2 regions of the Granulicatella sp. 20925_1_28 genome follow, and region 2 is predicted to be linked to the other one. Evidence: predicted binding sites of a transcription regulator. Region 2 holds the regulator's gene; the other holds the start of a gene.

Region 1 (10,362 bases), on a different contig from region 2:
ACATTGACGCTCGTAGTAGTCGTGGTGACGCCAGTATCCTTCGTGATGGCCAGCTTTGTTGCGAAGAAATCCTATCATTTCTTTAAACAACAATCGGAAATTCGTGGCGACCAAACCGCCTATATGAATGAGATGATTGAGGGAACACGAGTGGTTACGGCCTTCCAGCAACAAGAAAAAGTCATTGAGGACTTTGCGGTGATTAATAAGAAGTTAACGGATGTATCGCTCAAGGCTATTTTCTTCTCGAGCATCACGAATCCGGCAACGCGCTTTGTCAATAGCATCGTCTACACAAGTGTGGGCGTGTTCGGGGCGTTCTTCGTGATGAGTGGTGGCGTGACGGTGGGACAACTGTCGTCCTTCTTAAGTTACGCGAACCAATATACGAAACCATTCAATGAAATCTCAGGAGTCATTACGGAGTTACAAAATGCGATTGCCTGTGCGAATCGCGTGTTTGAACTGTTGGAACAACCTTCTGAGAGTCCAGAGCGTGCAGGTGCTGTGTCTCCTGAAAACTTTGACGGGGCTGTGGAATTTAGCCATGTGGATTTCTCTTATGTGAAAGACCAACCGCTTATTGAAGACTTCTCGCTGGATGTCAAACCAGGGCAACGTGTGGCGATTGTCGGTCCAACCGGAAGTGGGAAGACGACATTGATTAACTTATTGATGCGTTTCTACGATATTAATAGTGGGAAATTAGCCATCGACGGGCTTTCGATTGAAGATATCACGCGTCAAAGCCTACGAAATGGATTCGGAATGGTGCTTCAAGAAACATGGCTTCAAACGGGAACTGTCCGTGAAAATATCACGATGGGAAATCCAACGATTAGCGAAGAAGAGATGATTCGCATCGCAAAACTCTGCCATATTCATGGATTTGTAAGTCGTCTGCCACAAGGATATGATACGGTGATTTCAGATGACGGTGGGGACTTCTCGCAAGGACAAAAACAATTGCTCTGCATCGCGCGTGTGATGATGGGACAACCGAATATGCTGATTCTCGATGAAGCGACTTCTTCCATCGATACGCGTACCGAGTTGAAGATTCAAGAAGCCTTCCAACATCTGATGGAAGGACGCACGAGCTTTATTGTGGCACACCGCTTGTCGACGATTCGTACCGCGGATGTGATTCTTGTCTTAAAAGACGGACATGTCATTGAAAAAGGAAATCATGCCAGCTTGATGGAACAACGTGGATTTTACTACAATCTCTATCAAAGTCAGTGGCAACATTAACAATAAAAAGAAGCGTAGGCTCTATAAAAAGAGTCTACGCTTTTTTGAATTGCTGAAAGTGCAAAATTATCATATATGATAATTTCAAAAGATTATTGCTTGAATTCTTCTAGAGCTAGAGACGCTTCTTCCCATTCAGCGAGGAGCGTTTCTTGGCGTTCAAGAAGGGCGCCTTCTTCGGTTGAGAGGGCAGCGGATTTATCTGGATCAGAATAGTTTTCTTCCAGTGTCATCGCCTCATGCACTTGTTCGAGCGCCGTTTCGATATCGTGCATCTCCGCTTCTAGTTGCTCGATGCGACGAGTGAGTGTACGAATTTGACGTTGCTCTTCTTTAGAGGCATGGTAGCTGGCTTTGGCTTCTGTCATCGGCTCAGCTGTTGTTGCTTCGACACTCTTGGCTTCTTGCAATGCGGCGAGTTCTTCTTTCTCTTGTTTTTTCTCGAGATAGTAGTCATAGTCGCCTAAATACAATGTGCTTCCAGTTTCTTCGATTTCTAGGATGGCCGTTGCGACCTTATTGATAAAGAAACGGTCATGCGAAACGAAGCAAATCGTGCCGTCGTAGTCGATAAGGGCATCTTCGAGGACTTCTTTACTGTCGATGTCCAAGTGGTTCGTTGGTTCGTCGAGCAGTAGGAAATTATCATGCTCCAGAGACAGTTTGCAAAGCGCCAAACGGGCCTTTTCACCCCCGCTGAGTTGAGCGGTTGTTTTCTCGACATCGTTTCCTGAGAAAAGGAAGCTGCCAAGAATCGAACGGACGTCTTTTTCAGGCATCGTAGAGTGACGAGACCAAAGTTCTTCTAGAACTGTTTGATTCGATGAGAGGCCGGCCAAGTTTTGGTCAAAGTAACCAACTTGAACGCCAGTGCCTAAGTCGATTGAGCCTTCGATTAGAGGCAATTCACCCGTAATCGACTTCAAGAGGGTAGATTTTCCAATACCGTTAGGCCCCACAATCGCGATAGCTTCACGCTTGCGAAGCTGGAAGGAAATCGGACCGCTCAAGGCTTCGTGGTCGTAGCCGATATAAGCATCAGTGACTTGCAGCACTTGGTTTCCGGATTCGCGTTCCACGGTAAATTCAAAACGAGCAGAGCGCTGATCGCCTTTTGGTTTCTCTAAGCGTTCCATTTTCTCGAGCTTCTTACGGCGTGATTGCGCACGTTTTGTAGTTGATGCGCGCACTAAGTTTTTCTGGATGAATTCTTCCAAGTCGTGAATCTCTTGTTGCTGCTTCTCGTAGGCTTTTTGTTTGAGTAAATAGCGTTGCTCGCGTTCTTCTAAGTAGTGCGAGTAGTTTCCTTTGTAATATTCGCAGGCCTTATGACTGATTTCATAGACTTCGTTACACACACGGTCCAAGAAGTATTGGTCGTGGGATACGATGACAAGCGCGCTACTTGAAGAGCGTAAGTAGTCTTCAAGCCACGTCAATGTTTCAATATCCAAGTGGTTGGTCGGTTCGTCTAAGATGAGTAGGTCGTGCTTTTCTAATAAAATACGAGCTAGTGCCAAACGAGTGCGTTGACCTCCAGAGAGTGCTTGTATCGGTTGGTCGTAGTCTTCTGGATAGAAACGGAATCCATGAAGCACGGTGCGAATTTCAGACTCGTAACCATACGCATTCTTTTGGTTCAATTCTTCTTGTAGCTGGTCGTATCGTTTTAAGGCGAGTTCGTACGCCACGGGGTCACTTAGAAGGTCTGGGTCACCAAGTTGTTCAGCTGCTTTTTGCGCTTGTTTCTTCAAGGTTTCCACATCTTCGAAGAGATGCACCATTTCTTCCCAAACAGTGCGGGAAGACTGGATGGCAGCGTATTGATCTAAGTAGCCAATCGAAAGGTCTTTCTTCTTTGACACAGCACCAAGAGAAGGTTCTTCGATTCCAGCCAACATTTTTAATAGCGTAGATTTTCCAGTACCATTTCGCCCAACGATGGCAATGCGTGAATTTTCTTGAATATGAATCGTAATATTTTCAAATAGGACTTCATCCGCAAACGTACGCGCGAGTCCTTGTCCTTGTAATAAAATCATGACGGGTCCTTTCAATGTGGTATCAGTTTATTTTAGCATAAAAAAGAGGGGGAACAATATTGATACGCGTTCTTCTTTGCATTCACATTCACAATGGGGAGGTTGTGAAGAAAAAAGCACAAGGCTTGCTGTATATAAGCGAAATTCATTAATGTTCGTGAGGTACAAGCAAACTGTTTGTGAAATGAAATGTCGTTGTGATAGAATACGCATGGATAAAAAAGAAAAAGGGAGTCTTATTCATGAAAGATTTAAACGAATTAAAAGAAATCGAAGTGCCACGCGCAACTGCGAAACGTTTGGCCATTTATCATCGTTACTTACGTTTCTTGCATGACGCAGGAAAACGTCGCATCTCATCAACTGAATTAAGTGAAGCTGTAAAAGTCGATAGCGCAACAATACGTCGTGACTTTTCATATTTCGGAGCTTTAGGAAAACGTGGATATGGATATGATGTAGAATACTTATTAGAATTCTTCAGCCATACTTTAAACCAAGATCGCCTAACAAACGTCGCTTTAGTAGGGGTCGGTAAATTAGGACAAGCGCTCTTAAACTACAACTTCCACCAAAGCAACAACGTGCGTATTAGCGCAGCGTTCGACGTAAACGAAGACATCGTTGGAACAATCCAAACAGGTGTGCCAGTTTACAGCATGGATGAAATGGTAGAACAATTGAAAGTTCAACAAATCCAAGTGGCCATCTTAACAGTGCCTCAAGATGTAGCTCAAGAAACAGCAGACCGCTTAGTAGAAGCAAATGTTCGCGGAATCTTGAACTTCACACCAATCCGATTAGACGTACCAGAAAACGTTCGAGTTCAAAACGTGGACTTAACAAACGAACTTCAAACACTTATTTATTTCTTGGACAACCAAAAATAATCTATTGAAAGGCATCCGAATAGGGTGCCTTTTTTGTAAAAAAATAAGCACTAATCCAATCCGATTTGCGGAGTGATTAGTGCTTTTCTTTTGGTTCTTTATCGTCTAGTGAATCCTCGTCATCGGGCAGATTCTCGATGAGGTTGGCGAGTTTTTTCAACTCGTTGTAGGTGCGAAGCATGTTGATACTTGTTACGATGCTTGTCGTTGCGAATAGACAGCAGAATAATGTGATAAAGTCAAATCCATTTCCAGGATAATGCGTCGTTGCTAGAAAGATAAAGAAGACGGCTAATATGATTTCAAAATATAGTTTTCTGAAGAAACTTTTTCGTGTCATCGCAATCATCCTTTCCTGTCAAAATCTTACAAAATTCCAGACAAATAAGCAAGTATTTATTCTTGATTTTTCCTGACCAAATGAGTATCATAAAACTATGAGTTAGCACTCAGTGTTTTTGAGTGCTAAAAAAGATGAAGGAGGATTTCATATGTTAAAGCCTTTAAAAGATAGAGTTGTTATTCAAATGGTAGAGCAAGAAGAAAAAACTGCTGGAGGATTATTCCTACCAACAACTGCTCAAGAAAAATTACAATTTGCAAAAGTCATCGCAACAAGCAAATTCACTGCTGCAGAAGACCGTCAAGTGGCGGTTGGCGATAAAGTAGTATTCGAGAAATATTCAGGAACAGAAGTTAAATTAGATGGTCAAGAATATATCATCGTGAAAGAAAAAGACATTATCGCAATTGTTGAATAAAGGGGGATACAACTATGGTAAAAGATATTAAATTTGCAGAAGATGCAAGAAGCGCCATGCTACGTGGTGTGGACGTTTTAGCGAACACAGTAAAAGTAACATTAGGGCCAAAAGGACGTAATGTTGTATTAGAAAAAGCATTCGGTTCTCCACTGATTACAAATGATGGGGTAACGATTGCCAAAGAAATCGAATTAGAAGATCACTTCGAAAATATGGGTGCAAAACTCGTTGCTGAAGTGGCTTCAAAAACAAACGATATTGCCGGTGACGGTACAACTACAGCGACAGTGTTAACACAAGCCATCGTTCGTGAAGGGTTGAAAAACGTAACGGCTGGAGCTAACCCAGTAGGCATTCGTCGCGGGATTGAACTTGCGACAAAAGCAGCGGTTGAAGAATTACACCGCATTTCTCGTCCAGTAGAATCAAAAGAAGCCATCGCACAAGTTGCGGCAATTTCTTCAGGTTCAGCGGAAGTCGGTGAATTAATCGCTGAAGCTATGGAAAAAGTGGGTAACGACGGCGTTATTACAATCGAAGAATCTAAAGGGATTGAAACAGAATTAGATGTTGTAGAAGGTATGCAATTTGACCGTGGTTACTTATCACAATACATGGTAACGGATAACGACAAGATGATTGCGACTTTAGACAATCCATTTATCTTAATCACAGATAAGAAAGTGTCAAACATCCAAGAAATCATTCCGTTGTTAGAACAAATCGTTCAACAAGGACGTGCGTTATTAATCATCGCGGATGATGTGGATGGCGAAGCTTTACCAACATTAGTATTAAACAAATTACGCGGAACATTTAACGTGGTAGCTGTAAAAGCTCCAGGATTTGGTGACCGTCGTAAAGCGATGTTAGAAGATATCGCGGTCTTAACTGGTGCTCAAGTCATTACAGAAGACCTTGGTTTAGAATTAAAAGACGCTACATTAGCTCAATTAGGGACTGCTGGTAAAGTAGTGGTTTCTAAAGACAGCACTACAATCGTTGAAGGTGCAGGTTCTAAAGAATTAATCGCGAACCGTGTTGCTTTAATTCGCGCACAAGCACAAGATACAACAAGTGATTTCGACCGTGAAAAATTACATGAACGTCTTGCTAAATTATCAGGTGGGGTTGCCGTGATTAAAGTCGGTGCCGCTACTGAAACAGAATTGAAAGAGAAAAAACTTCGCATTGAAGACGCCTTAAACGCAACTCGCGCAGCGGTTGAAGAAGGAATCGTTTCAGGTGGGGGAACAGCTCTTGTGAACGTTCAAAAAGTGGTAGACGCTCTTGAATTAGAAGGCGACTTAGCTACAGGTGCGAAAATCGTATCTCGTTCATTAGAAGAACCATTACGTCAAATCGCAGAAAATGCAGGTCTTGAAGGTTCAGTCATTGTTGCTCGTTTGAAATCTGAAGAAAAAGGAATTGGATACAATGCCGCTACAGATGAATGGGTAAACATGATTGAAGCAGGTATCGTGGACCCAACAAAAGTAACACGTTCTGCATTACAAAATGCTGCATCTGTTTCAGCATTATTATTAACAACAGAAGCTGTTGTAGCTGACAAACCAGCTCCAGTAGCACCACCAATGCCAGGGATGGATCCGGGCATGGGTATGATGTAATCAAAGAGGGGTGAAAGTTTTTCACCCCTCTTTTTCTTTTTGGATAAAAACACCGCAAGGTGCTTCTCGACAAAAGTGAACGAAGTTCAAAACTTCGAACACTGAAGGATTTGTTTATAATAGCTGTAATGGGGTACCGTCTCGAGCCTGTAGTCTCTCGACTTTAAAGCCTCAAAATGGTCGTACGGAATAAATTCCTACGCCCATTAATTCGCATTTAATACGATTCCCCATTACTGCTACTATAAAATCCTTCGTGTTCTCCGTTTTGAACACTTTTTTGGTGATACTTATAAAAAGAGGATGGATAGAGAAAAAAAATAAGACCAACAGATATGCTGGTCTTATTTTTGTGGTTATGATAATAGGGATTTGCAGTGCGCGTATTCTGGATAAGAAGAGAATTCTGCGATGAGGAAGTCTTCGATAAAGGCGAAGCGTTCTTTATATAGCGAACGAACGGCGTCGGACTCTGTATGCTCTAAGGCATAGGCTGTTTGCTGCAAGAAGAGTTGTGGGTGGGTGTCTTGCAAGATTTCAAGAAGTCCCTCCAGTGTATCAGGGTTTTCCTGTCCGATTTGTTGCAGTAAGGTATGGATGGAAACCCAATCCCTCATATCATACGTGATGTCTTCGGTAGTTGCCTCCAGCCGAGAGAGGAAATCGTCAAAGGAGTTTGCCACTTCGAGCCACTGATCCATTTCAACGTCAATCAGACGGATGCTGGGTTCCTGTTCAATACCGTCTTGATAATCGAAGGCGTAGTAGATAGGTCCGTCTTGGAAAAAGACTACAAAGTACTCGGGCAACCCTGTCACTTCTGGAGACCATGCAGCATCCAGAATGCTTGGGAAATACGGGCCTTCTGAGTATCCGCTCAGTCCATTACAGAGGGCGTAGTCGAGGCCAAAGCGCGTTGGTTCAACCGTTGTAATCTTAGTGTTCGTGAAGAATCCGGCACCATTTTCCAAAAGAAAATCCACGTAGCTTTGTGGCAATGGAAAACGAGAAAAATTCTCTATCGTCTGTGGAATGGGCGAGAATAACTGTTGCTGAATCATGGGGCTCCTTTCTACTGCAAAATCCGTCTTAGGATGGATGCAGAAAAATTTACGATTTGCTACTTTATCTTTGCCTACTATTTTACACACATTTAGGAAAATATGGTACAATGAGGGTATTAAATCTAAAGGAGAGTGTCACAAAATGACAGTAGTATGGATTGTATTAGGAGTCTTAGCAGTAATTGTTCTATGGGCAATGTTTGCATACAACGGACTTGTACAACAAAAAAACTGGGTTCAAGAAGCTTGGGCGCAAATCGATGTTCAATTACAACGTCGTAATGACTTAGTTCCAAACCTTGTTGAAACAGTAAAAGGTTACGCAAAACACGAACAAGAAACATTAACTCAAGTAATTGCGATGAGAAACCAAATTGCAAACATGGGTAGCGATGTTTCACCACAAGAAAAAATGGAAGCATCTAACCAATTATCAGGTGCTTTAAAAACTATTTTCGCTTTAGCTGAAAGTTATCCTGATTTAAAAGCGAACGACAGCTTCTTAAACTTACAAGAAGAATTGACAAACACAGAGAACAAAATCTCTTACGCTCGTCAATTATACAATTCAAGTGTTGCGAGATATAACATCTCTATTCAATCAATTCCAACAAATATTATTGCTGGTTTTGGTGGATTCACTAAAGAAGAAATGTTAGAAACTCCAGTTGAAGCTCGTAAAGTTCCTGAAGTGAAATTCTAATTGACAGTTCATTAGTAGGGAGGGAGTGCTAGGATGTTATATCAACAAATTGCTTCCAACAAACGCAAAACGCTTGTCGTTATTGTGTTGTACATGGCGCTCTTCGTTGCAGTGGGTATCGGAATTGGATATTACGCCATAGGGAATGCGGCTGCTGGGGTCATTATTGCCCTTGTTGCAGGTGGCCTATATTCAATGATGATGATTGCAAATGCGACTAATGTAGTGATGCAATTAAACCATGCCAGAGAAATTACAGATAAAAATCAAGCACCGATGATTTGGAATATCGTGAGCGATATGGCCATAATCGCAAAAGTACCAATGCCACGTATCTTTATTATCGAGGACGAATCTCCAAACGCGTTTGCGACAGGAAGTTCTCCAGAAAAAGCAGCCGTGGCGGTCACAACAGGGCTTTTAGAACGTTTGAATCGTGAAGAGCTTGAAGGGGTTATTGCCCACGAGTTTGGACACATTCGTAACTATGACGTTCGCCTTCAAACAATTGCGATTGCGCTTGGTGCCGTGATTGCCATGCTCGTCCAATTCGGAAGTCGCATGATGTTCTGGGGTGGCGGTAGTAGAGACCGAGATGATGATGACAACGGTGGTGGCGCAAATGCCATTTTCATGGTCATCGGTTTAATCGCGATGATTCTTGGACCATTTATGTCGACGATTCTACAATTGGCCTTGTCACGAAACCGTGAGTACTTAGCAGATGCGTCTGCAGTGGAATTCACACGAAATCCATATGGACTTATTTCTGCACTGACGAAGATTTCAGAAGCCCCGCCAATGACGGAAGCCGACAAGAAGAGTGCGGCGTTATATATCTCAAATCCGTTTGGGGAAGAAGGAGATTCACTCTTCTCAACACACCCATCAACGGAAAATCGTATTAAACGATTAGAAAAAATGTAGAAATTAGACTGGGGGCTCCTCAGTCTTTTTGTTTTCAGAAAGTGAAACTTTTTAACGATAAGAAAAGAGGTTAGATGGATGTCGTTTATTAGAAAAAATGTACTACTGGAAGAGGGAACGTTCTTTTATTATCTACATGAGGAAAGCCTCTTTCACGAAGAATCTTATAAGGAATTATGTGCGTATATTGAAGGGTTGGAATATATTTCATTAGAGGACTTTAAAGATCTTGTTTTTCTTCATCACCAATTGATTCGTCATTTAGTGTATCATTTTGACCCTGTGGATATTGTTGAATTAAAGAGCTTTCCAAAAGATTATTGGGAAGTGATTGAAAGAATAGACATTGCGGTGAAAAGAATCACTCAGAAAGTCAAATGCTAAGAATGGACTAACCTGTAGAAGGAAAGAAAAAGAGTTGAAGAAATCATTTCAACCCTTTTTTGCGTATAAAGGGTGGAGAATCCACTTTAGAATGTTGCTAAATTGTTACAGAAGAAAGCGGTTCACACGTAAAAATGTAATCTAATATATATGTTTTAGTAGAAAGAAATCCTTTATAATGGAACATGATAAACTCTATGGAGGTGAGACTGTGGCTAAACAATTATATATCCATTACGATAGCGTATCGAACCATGTACTAACGAAGTCGATAGCGTTCCATTTGTCTGCCTTACCACAGTCTGAGATTCCGCAAAACCTACTTCTCTTAAACGGGAAGTCCAGCCTTGCCACACACGATCCATATACGGGCTTCATGTGGGTGAAGGGGCGTAAAAATGTGTTAGCGTATCTCCAAGGGGTGGAAGAAGGCAAAGAGGCGCCATCGAACTGGGTGGACTTTGATTCGATTGATTTCGTTCATCAATTAACGCCGCAAGAGATTGCAGACTTGCTATATATTTCGCACGCGAAGACGCACTTGCATTCGCCGTTCTTCTATAAATTACAAAACAACTTTATTTACTTGTCACTTGAAAATGGCTACTCGAAAGTATACTACCGTAAAATTGAGCAATTCTTGCCTATCTTATCGGCGCAAGTCCAAATCGAGATGACAGATATCTTAAACGAGACACCGAAG
Region 2 (10,362 bases):
TGCATGCATAATCCCAATTTCTTGGATGCCATTCGGAGTCGCTTTCATTTGTTCGAAAATCTCGTCATATTTCTTTTGAAGTGATTTTAAGCCACGTCCTTTTTGGATAATTTCAATCTTGCCATTAATGACTTGTAGGAATAATTTGATATTGAGTAAGTTTGAGAACATTCCCATTACTTGGCTTATGCGTCCACCTTTAATTAAGTTGTCTAAGTTTACTACAGTTAAATATAGAGTAGTACGTTTCTTAGCATCTTCAACAATTTCAAGAATTTCTTCTACTGTTTTACCTTCTTGTGCTGCCTTAGCTGCCTCTTTAACAATCATTCCCATAGATCTAGAAGTAAAGTCTGAATCGACAACAGTGACATTTGTTTCTGTGATGTCAGCTGCTTGGCGAGCGGCATCCACAGTACCGCTTATTGAACGCATCATCTGAATTGAAATCACAGAATCCCCGTTTTTGCCAAGTTCGTCGTATACTTCTACGAAACGACCGATAGAAGGTTGTGCTGTTTTTGGAAGTTCAGCACTTGCAATCATTTTTTGTTTAAATTCATCTTTAGTAATAGTAACCCCATCGATATAATTTTCATCATCGATTGAGATATTCATTGGAACGATAGAGATTTCAAATTGTTTTACTTCTTCTTCAGTTAAATCTGCTGTTGAGTCCGTTACAATATATACTCTTGACATTAAAGTCACTCCTATCAAATAAGTTTACTCACCTATAATACCATATTTTTCGCCTAAAAGCTATATTCATAATCTATGTGGAAAAGTGCGAATTATGATACAATAAATAAGCAAATGTAAAGCGTGAAAGGATGAATGGGATGGACGGAATCCTTCCGTTATGGAAAGAGAAAGGCATGACGTCGTTCGACTGTGTCTATAAGGTTAGAAAGTTATTAAAAACAAAAAAAGTCGGGCATTCTGGTACGCTGGATCCTGAAGTGAATGGAGTGTTACCAATTTGTGTTGGTAAAGCGACTAAGGTTGTTGAGAATCTTCATGAAGCCAACAAAATCTACCAGGGAGAAATTACATTAGGCTTCTCAACTGAGACAGAGGATGCACATGGAAAAGTTGTTTCAACAACACCTATCGAAACGCTGTTTTCAGTGCAAGAGATTGATGAAAAGATGCAAAATTTTATTGGAGAGATTACTCAGATTCCACCGATGTATTCTGCTGTAAAAGTGAACGGAAAACGTCTTTATGAATACGCAAGAGCAGGAGAAGAAGTGGAGCGTCCTGTTAGAAAGGCGACCATCTATGACTTCAAACGTATTTCAGAACCAGTTTATAATGGTGAAACGAAGACACAATCATGGAAGTTTGAAGTGAGTTGCAGCAAAGGGACCTATGTACGCACACTTTCTGTCGATTTAGGGAAAGCATTGGGCGTTGAGGCACATATGTCGCAATTAACCCGTGTAAAAAGTGGCCCTTTCCACTCTGATGACTGCATTACATTAGAACAACTAAACGAGCTTGCTCAAAATGATAAAGCTCAAGAAGCCTTAAAACCAGTTGATTTAGTATTTGAAGACTATCCTCGAATCGACTTAACTGAAGATGAATATACGCGTTTTAAAAATGGTGCAATTTTATCTCAAGCTGAATTTCCTCAGATTTTCGCTCCGACAGCATGTTATTTTGAAGAGGAACTTATTTCGATTTACGGTCCTCATCCTACGAAAAAAGGCTTATTAAAACCAATTAAAATGTTTTAGAAAGGAGAGAAGAATGCAAACAATAGAGTTAACACACCCTTACAAAAAAGAGTGTATATTTCAAGAACCGATTGTCCTCGCTTTAGGATTCTTTGATGGAATCCACTTAGGTCATAAAGAAGTCATTACTACTGCCAAAAGAGTTGGACAGGAACGCGGGCTTAAAGTAGCAGTAATGTCTTTTAATCAGCATCCATCTGTTATTTTCCAAAACGTTGATCCTGAAAGCATTCAATACGTCTCGCCGCTAGAACGTAAGAAAGAATTATTAGAAGAACTTGGTGTGGATATTTTCTATTTAATGGATTTCACAAAAGAATTTGGGGCACTTACACCGCAAGAGTTTGTCAATCAATATATTGTTGATTTTAATGCTAAAGTAGTTGTAGCGGGATTTGACTACACATACGGCAAGAGAGACATCGCGAATATGGAATTATTACCGAAGTACGCTTCGAATCGATTCGAGATTATTACAATTGATGAGCAAAAGAACGATAGTGGAAAGATAAGTTCGACAGCAGTTCGAGATTTATTGCTACAAGGTGATATCGAACAAGCCAACGACTTGTTAGGATACGACTACATCATGGATGGGGTTGTTGTTCACGGCTTTGGACGAGGTAGTAAAATGCTTGGATTCCCAACTGCCAATATCGAAGTTTCAAACGATACTTTCCTCCTTAAAAATGGAGTATATGTTGTTGAAATGTATGTGGAAGGTAAATGGATTCCTGGTATGGCGTCTATAGGAATTAACCCAACTTTTGATGACGTTCATAAAGTAACGATTGAAGTGAACTTACTCGATTTCGACAAGGATATTTATCACCTTCCTGTTCGTGTGAAATGGTTAAAATATTTAAGACCAGAATTGAAATTTGACGGTATCGATGCGTTAATCGCTCAATTAAAACAAGACGAACAAGATACAAGAGATTATTTTAAAACAAAGAGAGGTTGATTCTCGATGTGGTATTTAAAGAACTATGATGAACTAACGAAGGAAGAGATTGTTGCGATTTACAAAGCCAGAATCGAAACCTTTATTGTCGGCCAAGAGTTGAATTATCAAGAAATTGACGATACGGATAAAAAATCTTGGCATCTTTTTGAGATGAATGATGATGGAGAAGTCATTTCTTATTTACGAATCATTCCTGAAAAGGATAAAGTGCGTCTTGGTCGAGTGTTAATTGACAATCGATACCGAGGTAAAGGAAAAGGTCGTGCGTTGTTAGAACGAGCTAAAGAAGTCTGCAAAGAGTGGTTTGTAGATACCGTAATTGAGGTTCACGCACAAGCGCATTTAGTAAAATTATATGAATCACTTGGATTTGAAGTTGTTTCAGAACCGTATGACATTGTTGGCATTTCACATATTACGATGGAATTGTATTAGGAGGAAATCATGATTACACGTTACACACGTCCAGAGATGGCGAAAATTTGGTCTGATGAAAATCGTTATAATTGTTGGCTCGAAGTTGAAATCTTAGCCGATGAAGCTTGGGCAGAATTAGGAGAAATCCCTAAAGAAGACGTAGAAAAGATTCGTAAAAATGCGAAATTCACAGTTGAACGTATTTTAGAAATCGAAGAAGAGACAAGACATGACGTCGTTGCGTTTACAAGATGTGTCTCTGAAAGTCTTGGAGAAGAAAAGAAATGGGTTCACTATGGTTTAACGAGTACGGACGTAGTAGACACAGCGTACGGTTATCAATTAAAACAAGCTAACGACATTCTACGTAAAGACTTAGCAGACTTCCTAGAAATCATTAAAGAAAAAGCGTTGGCGTATAAAGATACAGTTTGTATGGGAAGAACGCATGGAGTTCATGCTGAACCAACCACTTTTGGCTTGAAATTAGCCTTATGGTATTCAGAAATGAAACGCAATATCGAACGCTTCGAACGCGCAGCACAAGGTGTTGAAGCTGGTAAGATTAGTGGAGCCGTTGGAACGTTTGCCAATATTTCTCCAGAAGTAGAAGCATATGTGTGCAAAAAACTTGGGATTCGTCCTCAAGAAATCTCAACACAAATCTTGTCTCGTGACTTGCATGCGGATTACATTTCTACAATTGCTTTAATTGCGACAAGTATTGAGAAATTTGCGACAGAAATCCGTGGACTACAAAAATCTGAAACACGTGAAGTAGAAGAGTTCTTTGCAAAAGGGCAAAAAGGGTCTTCAGCAATGCCACATAAACGTAATCCAATCGGATCTGAAAATATGGCAGGACTTGCCCGTGTCATCAGAGGGCATATGGTTACAGCGTATGAGAACGTGAACCTATGGCATGAACGTGATATTTCACATTCTTCAGCAGAACGAATTATTATCCCTGATAGCACGATTCTACTTAATTATATGCTTCGTCGTTTCGGTAATATCGTTAAAAACTTGACGGTGTTCCCAGAAAACATGTTACGCAATATGGATGCCACATTTGGACTTATCTACAGTCAACGTGTGTTATTAAAACTGATCGACAAAGGCATGAGTCGTGAAAAAGCTTATGATTTAGTGCAACCATGTACAGCAAAAGCATGGGACGAAAAACTTCCATTCCGCGCTGTTTTAGAAGAACAACCAGAAATTACAGCTACTTTAAGTAAAGAAGATTTAGATGATGCGTTTGATTATCACTATCATATTAAGAATGTAGATTTGATTTTTAAACGAGTTGGAATCTTATAATTTTGAAAAACATGCTGAAAAGAGTGCATTTTCAATAAAAATATGGTATAAATAGAAAGTAAAATTTAACAAAAGGAGTCAGAAAATGATTAACGTAAGTGATTTAAAAGCTGGAATGACATTCATTCTTGATGGAAAATTAATTAAAGTGTTGGAAATCAGCCACCACAAACCAGGTAAAGGGAACACTGTAATGCGTATGAAAATCCGTGACGTTCGTAACGGTTCAACAGTTGATACAACAATGCGTCCTGATGAAAAAGTAGAACGTGCACACATCGATACAAAAGATGTTCAATACTTATACAGCCAAGATGGCGTTGGAGTATTCATGGACTTAGAAACATACGAACAATACGAAATTCCTGAAGAAACAATCGAACAAGAATTAAAATACATCCTAGAAAACATGGAAGTTAAAATCCAATTCTACGGTTCAGAAGTAATCGGGGTTTCATTACCATCAACAGTAGTATTACAAGTTACTGAAACTCAACCATCAATCAAAGGTGCTACAGTTACAGGTTCTGGTAAACCAGCAACAATGGAAACAGGTTTAGTAGTTAACGTTCCAGACTTCATCGAAGCAGGAGAATACTTAGAAGTTAACACTGCAGAAGGTACATACGTACGTCGTGCAACTAAATAATGATTTATTGAAACAAGGATGAGCCAAGCGTTCATCCTTGTTTTTTTATAAAGGAGAAATGTGTATGCGGATTGCTGTGATGGCAGGAACACCTATGGACACGAAGTTAGGCGTTGATTTATTAAATAAAAATGGCTTCAATCAAACCATTTCTGTTCCGATTTCTAAAAATCCGGTCGAACAAACGACTTTTCAAGCGTTAGAAGACGAAGAAAGAGAACATTATATTAGAAGTGTGATTGACGGGCTGAAAAACGATATTGACGCTGTATTTGTGTATTGTAACTCACTCAGTTCAGTTGTGAATTTTGATTCCTTGCAAGAAGAATATAGACTTCCTATGATTACTCCGATGCAAATGTATCGCACACTAGGCGTCGAACATAATTATTTAGCAGTAATGGCCGCGAATTCTCATGGATTAACAGGAGTAGAAAATAATTTATATATCGCAAACCCAAATTTGAAAGTGTTTGGTGTGACGATGTTAGAATTGGTTAAAGCGATTGAAACTGGTAAACCACAAGAAGAGATTATTAAGCAATTCGACTTCCATAGTTTATTCCATTATTTCGAAAGTACAGAGATTGAAGCTGTCGTACTAGGATGTACGCATTTCCCATATGTAAAAAAAGAGTTGGAGCAACTTTCAAGGATTCCAATTATTGATGTGGGTGTCTATATGATTGACCGATTGAAGAGCCACGTTAAGGAGGAAAAATCATGATTTCAATCGAAAAGATGAGTTATTTCTTTCGTTATGACAAAGTGAAATATAAAATTCCCGTAAAGTTTCCTGAAATTGCAGAAGAAATGGAACAGTTGAAGAAAGCTGGCCAAGATGCAAGACTTGAGTTCACGAAGTTAACAGAAGCGTTTCAGAAGAACTTTAAGTCATTTCGCATGGACCGAGTTAGTCAATGGATGAATCAAGCCCAAGTGGCAAGACCCGCTTTTTGGAGATACTTTATCGAAGAGGGGCAAGATGAAGGAAATCCATCCTTTGCATTACGGTTGTTTTATAATGACGATAAATTGGGCGTATATGTAGAATTGAGTTTTATCGAACGTAAAATGAACGAACGCTCTCTGAGGTTACAAAACAAAGTGTTGGAATGTGAACCTAATCGTGACATTCTATACGTAGCATCTGATTTTCAAAAGAATGCAACAGCATACGAAGGAAACGTATCTAATAGAGATGAACTAATAGAAGCTGTCAAAGAAGGAGAAATACGTAAAGTCATTTTAAGAAGGCCAGTATTTCTTGAAAGTACCAAAGGTGGAATTGAGGAAGAACTTGCAGACGCATTGAAGGAATTAATTCCGTTTTATGAAACCATTTATATGAATGAAGTAAATTAAAAGAGGTAGATCTAAAATCTACCTCTTATTGTATTTATAGACTTCTTTAAGCTGGAGCAGGAGTACCTGGCTTTATAGTTACTTCTTCTTCAGATTCAGTTTGCTCTGTAGTTGTTTCTTCTGTAGTTTCCTCAGTGGTTGTTTCACCAGTTGTTGGACCTTCAGTAGTAGGTGTCTCAGTTGTATGTGTTTCAGTCGTTGTTACTTTAGTTGTTCCACTTTCAGTAGTAACCGTTGTTGTTTCGTCACCTTTAACAATGATATATCCAACATATTCATAACAGTCAATTTCATCTACAGGAATTTCTTCTAATTGTGAAATAGAGACTACTTTAGTTTCGCCGTTTAAGATTACTTGAGAAGCGTCTACAGATCCAACAAGGATGCTACCAGCTCCAATTACAAATAAAATAGTAACAAACTTTTTACCTTTATTTGATTTTAATAAAGCATAGGCTGCGCCTAACACAAGGATTCCAGCACCAAGTGTCACTAAACCTGTTGATGTTCCAGTGTTAGGAAGAGACGGTTTATCAACTGGACATCCCACTGTTTTGTAAACTAATTTTACAGAAGTAGTAGAGTTAACGACTCCTGTTGGTTTCCCAGAAATAATTAATTCTTTTTCAAAATTAGAAAGTGAAGCAATATCAACATTCGTGATATTCACTTGAGTCGTACCATCTGCGTAGGCAGTAGTGAAATTAGAAGCGAAAATTGCTGTTAAAAAAGCTAAAGAAATTAGCGCTACTAATTTTTTGAATGATTTCATAATAAATCCTTTCCTTTTTTATTCTTTTTATTTATGAAATTATAATGGAAATAATGAAAATTTGCAAAGGAATGTGAAATCATTATTTTTCCTTTCAAAGGAAAATATTGAAATAAAAACGGACAGCTAGAACAGCTGTCCGTTGTATTTTGTTTAAGGTGGAGATGGTGTCCCTGGGAGAACAGTTACCTCTGTCTCTGTTTGAGCGGTTGTCGTTTCCGCTTCGGTAGTTGTTGTTACAATTGTTGTAGTTTCAGTTGTTTCAGTAGTCTCAGTTGCTACAGTTTCTGAAGTTGTTGACTCAACAGTCGTCGTTTCTACAGTAGGTATAATGTAACCAACATACTCGTAGCACTCAATTTCTGGAATAGTAATATCATTCAAAGCTGAAATAGAAAACAGTTTAGTTTCACCAATTACTTCAATTGTCGAAGCTATTGCAGGAGTTGCAAGCGCAATACTTGAGCCACCTAATACGAAGAGTATGATTAATTTTCTTCCTTTAGAAGACTTAACTAAAAGTAAGCTAGAAACTAATAGCAGTGAACCGAAAATGATTGCTGCTAAGTTACTTGTAACCCCAGTATTTGGTAATGTTGGCTTTTCAACAAGACATGCTTTCTTCTTATAAACTAGTTTTACAGTAGCGTTCGAAGAAACCGATCCCGAAGGAGTACCATTTATCATATTGCTTAATTCAGTTGGGGTTAATGTATCTATATCCACCGTAGTTACATTAACAGTTTGACTTTCAGCAGCTTTTATAGAGCTGTTATAGAAAAAGAAGCCAAATAGGAAAACTGAAAGAAAAGCAAGTGTGAAATGTTTAAGCTTCATTTTGATGTTCCTTTCTATAAACTTATAGATTATTCTATAAAAAAATTATAAAGGAAAACCAAAAGACATTCAATATATAGTAGGAATGCCTTATCTACGGCAATAGTTGTAGTACAAAACCTTCAAAAAATCAGTCTAAAGTCCTAGTATTTTTATATTGACTTAATTTGACCAATGTGTTAAATTATAAATGTGGTTAGCACTCGTCTTAGTCAAGTGCTAAAGAGAGGTGACTATGATGTTAACCAATAGACAATTGCTAATCTTACAATTAATCATACAATTATATACGGAAACTTTGGAGCCGGTCGGGTCGAAGAAGTTGATGGAAGTTGCAGAATTACCATTTAGTTCAGCGACGATTCGTAACGAGATGATGAAGCTGGAAGAGATGGGCTATCTTGAAAAGAACCATACTTCTTCTGGGCGAGTTCCTTCTAATAAAGGATATCGTTACTACATCGACAACATTCTACCTAGACAAAAGCAACCTGTTTCTTTAAGCGTTCGAAATCAAATTCGTGAAGTTTTCCAACAGTCAACATTAGAGATTCAAGATGTATTTCGTTTATCTGCTGACATACTAGCAACATTAACGAACTACACCGCAATTTCTTTTGGACCGGAAGTGAAAACTGCCACGTTATCGGGATTTAGACTTGTTCGCCTAAACCCAAATCAAGTGATGGCAATCATAGTCATCAGTAATGGTTTAGTTGAAAATAAAGTCTATACAATTCCTGGTGGAATTGACGATAGTGATTTAGATAAAGTGGTTCGCATCATTAATGAAGAATTAATTGGAGTACCGCTAGATATCGTTGCTAAACGATTAAAAACGGATCTTCCAATCCTTATGAATCGCTATATGAATTCACAAATTCAAATCGTCAAAGTGATTCAAGAAATGATGAATCGTTTCGAAAATGATCGAATGCATGTCGCAGGAAGAAGATATTTGTTAAATTACTTTGATCATCACGCTAATGTGGATCAACTCAAGGGAATTTATCAATTGATGGATGATCAGTCTAAGTTACATCAACTAGTAACCAATGATCATCAAGATATTCAAATTAGGCTCGGGTCAGAAATGGATCATCCGTTACTTGGTGACTTTAGTTTGGTAACTGCTAGTTACGAAACTCCAAACCAAGATACAGGACTGATTGCACTTCTTGGACCAAAGAATATGCCGTATTCGAATGTATTATCAATTGTAAAAGGACTCAGGGAAGAGTTAGCAACCACGATAGAAGATTATTATCGTAACTTATAGAGTAAGGAGATGAAATCTTGGAAACAAATGAACAAAACAATAAAGAAGAATTAAAAGAAGAAAAAATTGTTGCAGATGAAGCTCCTCAAGAAGAAGTTACTGAAGAAACCACAACAGAACTTACGAATGAAGAGAAATTACAACAAGAAGTAGAGAAGTTGAACGATCAAGTATATCGACTGTCTGCTGAAATCTCGAATATCCAAAAGAGAAATGCAAAAGAAAGACAAGATGCTGCAAAATATCGCAGCCAAAGTCTTGCACAAAACTTATTAAATGTGATTGATAACCTTGAGAGAGCCATCGCTTCTCCAAGTGAATCAGAAGAAGCTCAAAACCTTAAAAAAGGGATTGAGATGGTGTATGAAGGTTTCCTTTATGCGCTAAAAGAAGAAGGCATCGAAGAAATTGAAGCCTTAAACCAACCATTCGATCCAACTTTACATCACGCTGTTCAAACCGTTCCTGTTGAGGAAGGGCAAGAAGCAGACCGCGTGGTACAAGTGTATCAAAAAGGATACAAATTAAAAGATCGAGTATTACGACCAGCAATGGTCATCGTATCACAATAAGAAGACGAAACTTAAAACAATATTATAAATAATAGGAGTGAATTAAATATGAGTAAAATTATTGGTATTGACTTAGGAACAACAAACTCAGCAGTAGCTGTTTTAGAAGGTAACGAAGCAAAAATTATTGCAAACCCAGAAGGAAACCGTACAACACCATCTGTTGTAGCGTTCAAAAATGGTGAAATTCAAGTAGGTGAAGTTGCAAAACGTCAAGCTGTAACAAACCCAAATACAATTGCATCTATCAAACGTCATATGGGCGAAACAGGATATAAAGTAGAAATCGAAGGTAAATCTTATACACCTCAAGAAATTTCAGCAATGATCCTACAATACTTAAAAGGATATGCTGAAGAATATCTTGGAGAAAAAGTAGACAAAGCAGTTATTACAGTACCTGCATACTTCAACGACGCACAACGTCAAGCAACTA

What was found. Region 2 encodes HrcA, which represses chaperone genes, less so after heat shock. Its sites were predicted from a motif close to TTAGCACTCNNNNNNNNNGAGTGCTAA; they were not measured.
Region 1: the regulator HrcA is predicted to act here: its motif matches at 4,629-4,655, upstream of groES (co-chaperone GroES).

What each region holds. Positions count from the first base shown of each region.
Region 1 is NZ_JAPWBS010000002.1:150,453-160,814, reverse strand. Features, by position in the region: gene O3793_RS02325 (ABC transporter ATP-binding protein) at 1-1,254, shown strand, start outside; gene O3793_RS02320 (ABC-F family ATP-binding cassette domain-containing protein) at 1,347-3,296, opposite strand; gene O3793_RS02315 (redox-sensing transcriptional repressor Rex) at 3,539-4,186, shown strand; gene O3793_RS02310 (hypothetical protein) at 4,263-4,526, opposite strand; gene groES (co-chaperone GroES) at 4,678-4,947, shown strand; gene groL (chaperonin GroEL) at 4,962-6,581, shown strand; gene O3793_RS02295 (SMI1/KNR4 family protein) at 6,938-7,642, opposite strand; gene O3793_RS02290 (LemA family protein) at 7,788-8,348, shown strand; gene htpX (zinc metalloprotease HtpX) at 8,382-9,275, shown strand; gene O3793_RS02280 (hypothetical protein) at 9,354-9,659, shown strand; gene O3793_RS02275 (hypothetical protein) at 9,871-10,362, shown strand, end outside.
Region 2 is NZ_JAPWBS010000001.1:138,848-149,209, forward strand. Features, by position in the region: gene O3793_RS00605 (DegV family protein) at 1-702, opposite strand, end outside; gene truB (tRNA pseudouridine(55) synthase TruB) at 843-1,745, shown strand; gene ribF (riboflavin biosynthesis protein RibF) at 1,759-2,709, shown strand; gene O3793_RS00620 (GNAT family N-acetyltransferase) at 2,716-3,147, shown strand; gene purB (adenylosuccinate lyase) at 3,157-4,452, shown strand; gene efp (elongation factor P) at 4,538-5,101, shown strand; gene O3793_RS00635 (glutamate racemase) at 5,166-5,828, shown strand; gene O3793_RS00640 (HI_0552 family protein) at 5,825-6,466, shown strand; gene O3793_RS00645 (LPXTG cell wall anchor domain-containing protein) at 6,513-7,238, opposite strand; gene O3793_RS00650 (LPXTG cell wall anchor domain-containing protein) at 7,392-8,075, opposite strand; gene hrcA (heat-inducible transcriptional repressor HrcA) at 8,311-9,354, shown strand; gene grpE (nucleotide exchange factor GrpE) at 9,372-9,926, shown strand; gene dnaK (molecular chaperone DnaK) at 9,975-10,362, shown strand, end outside.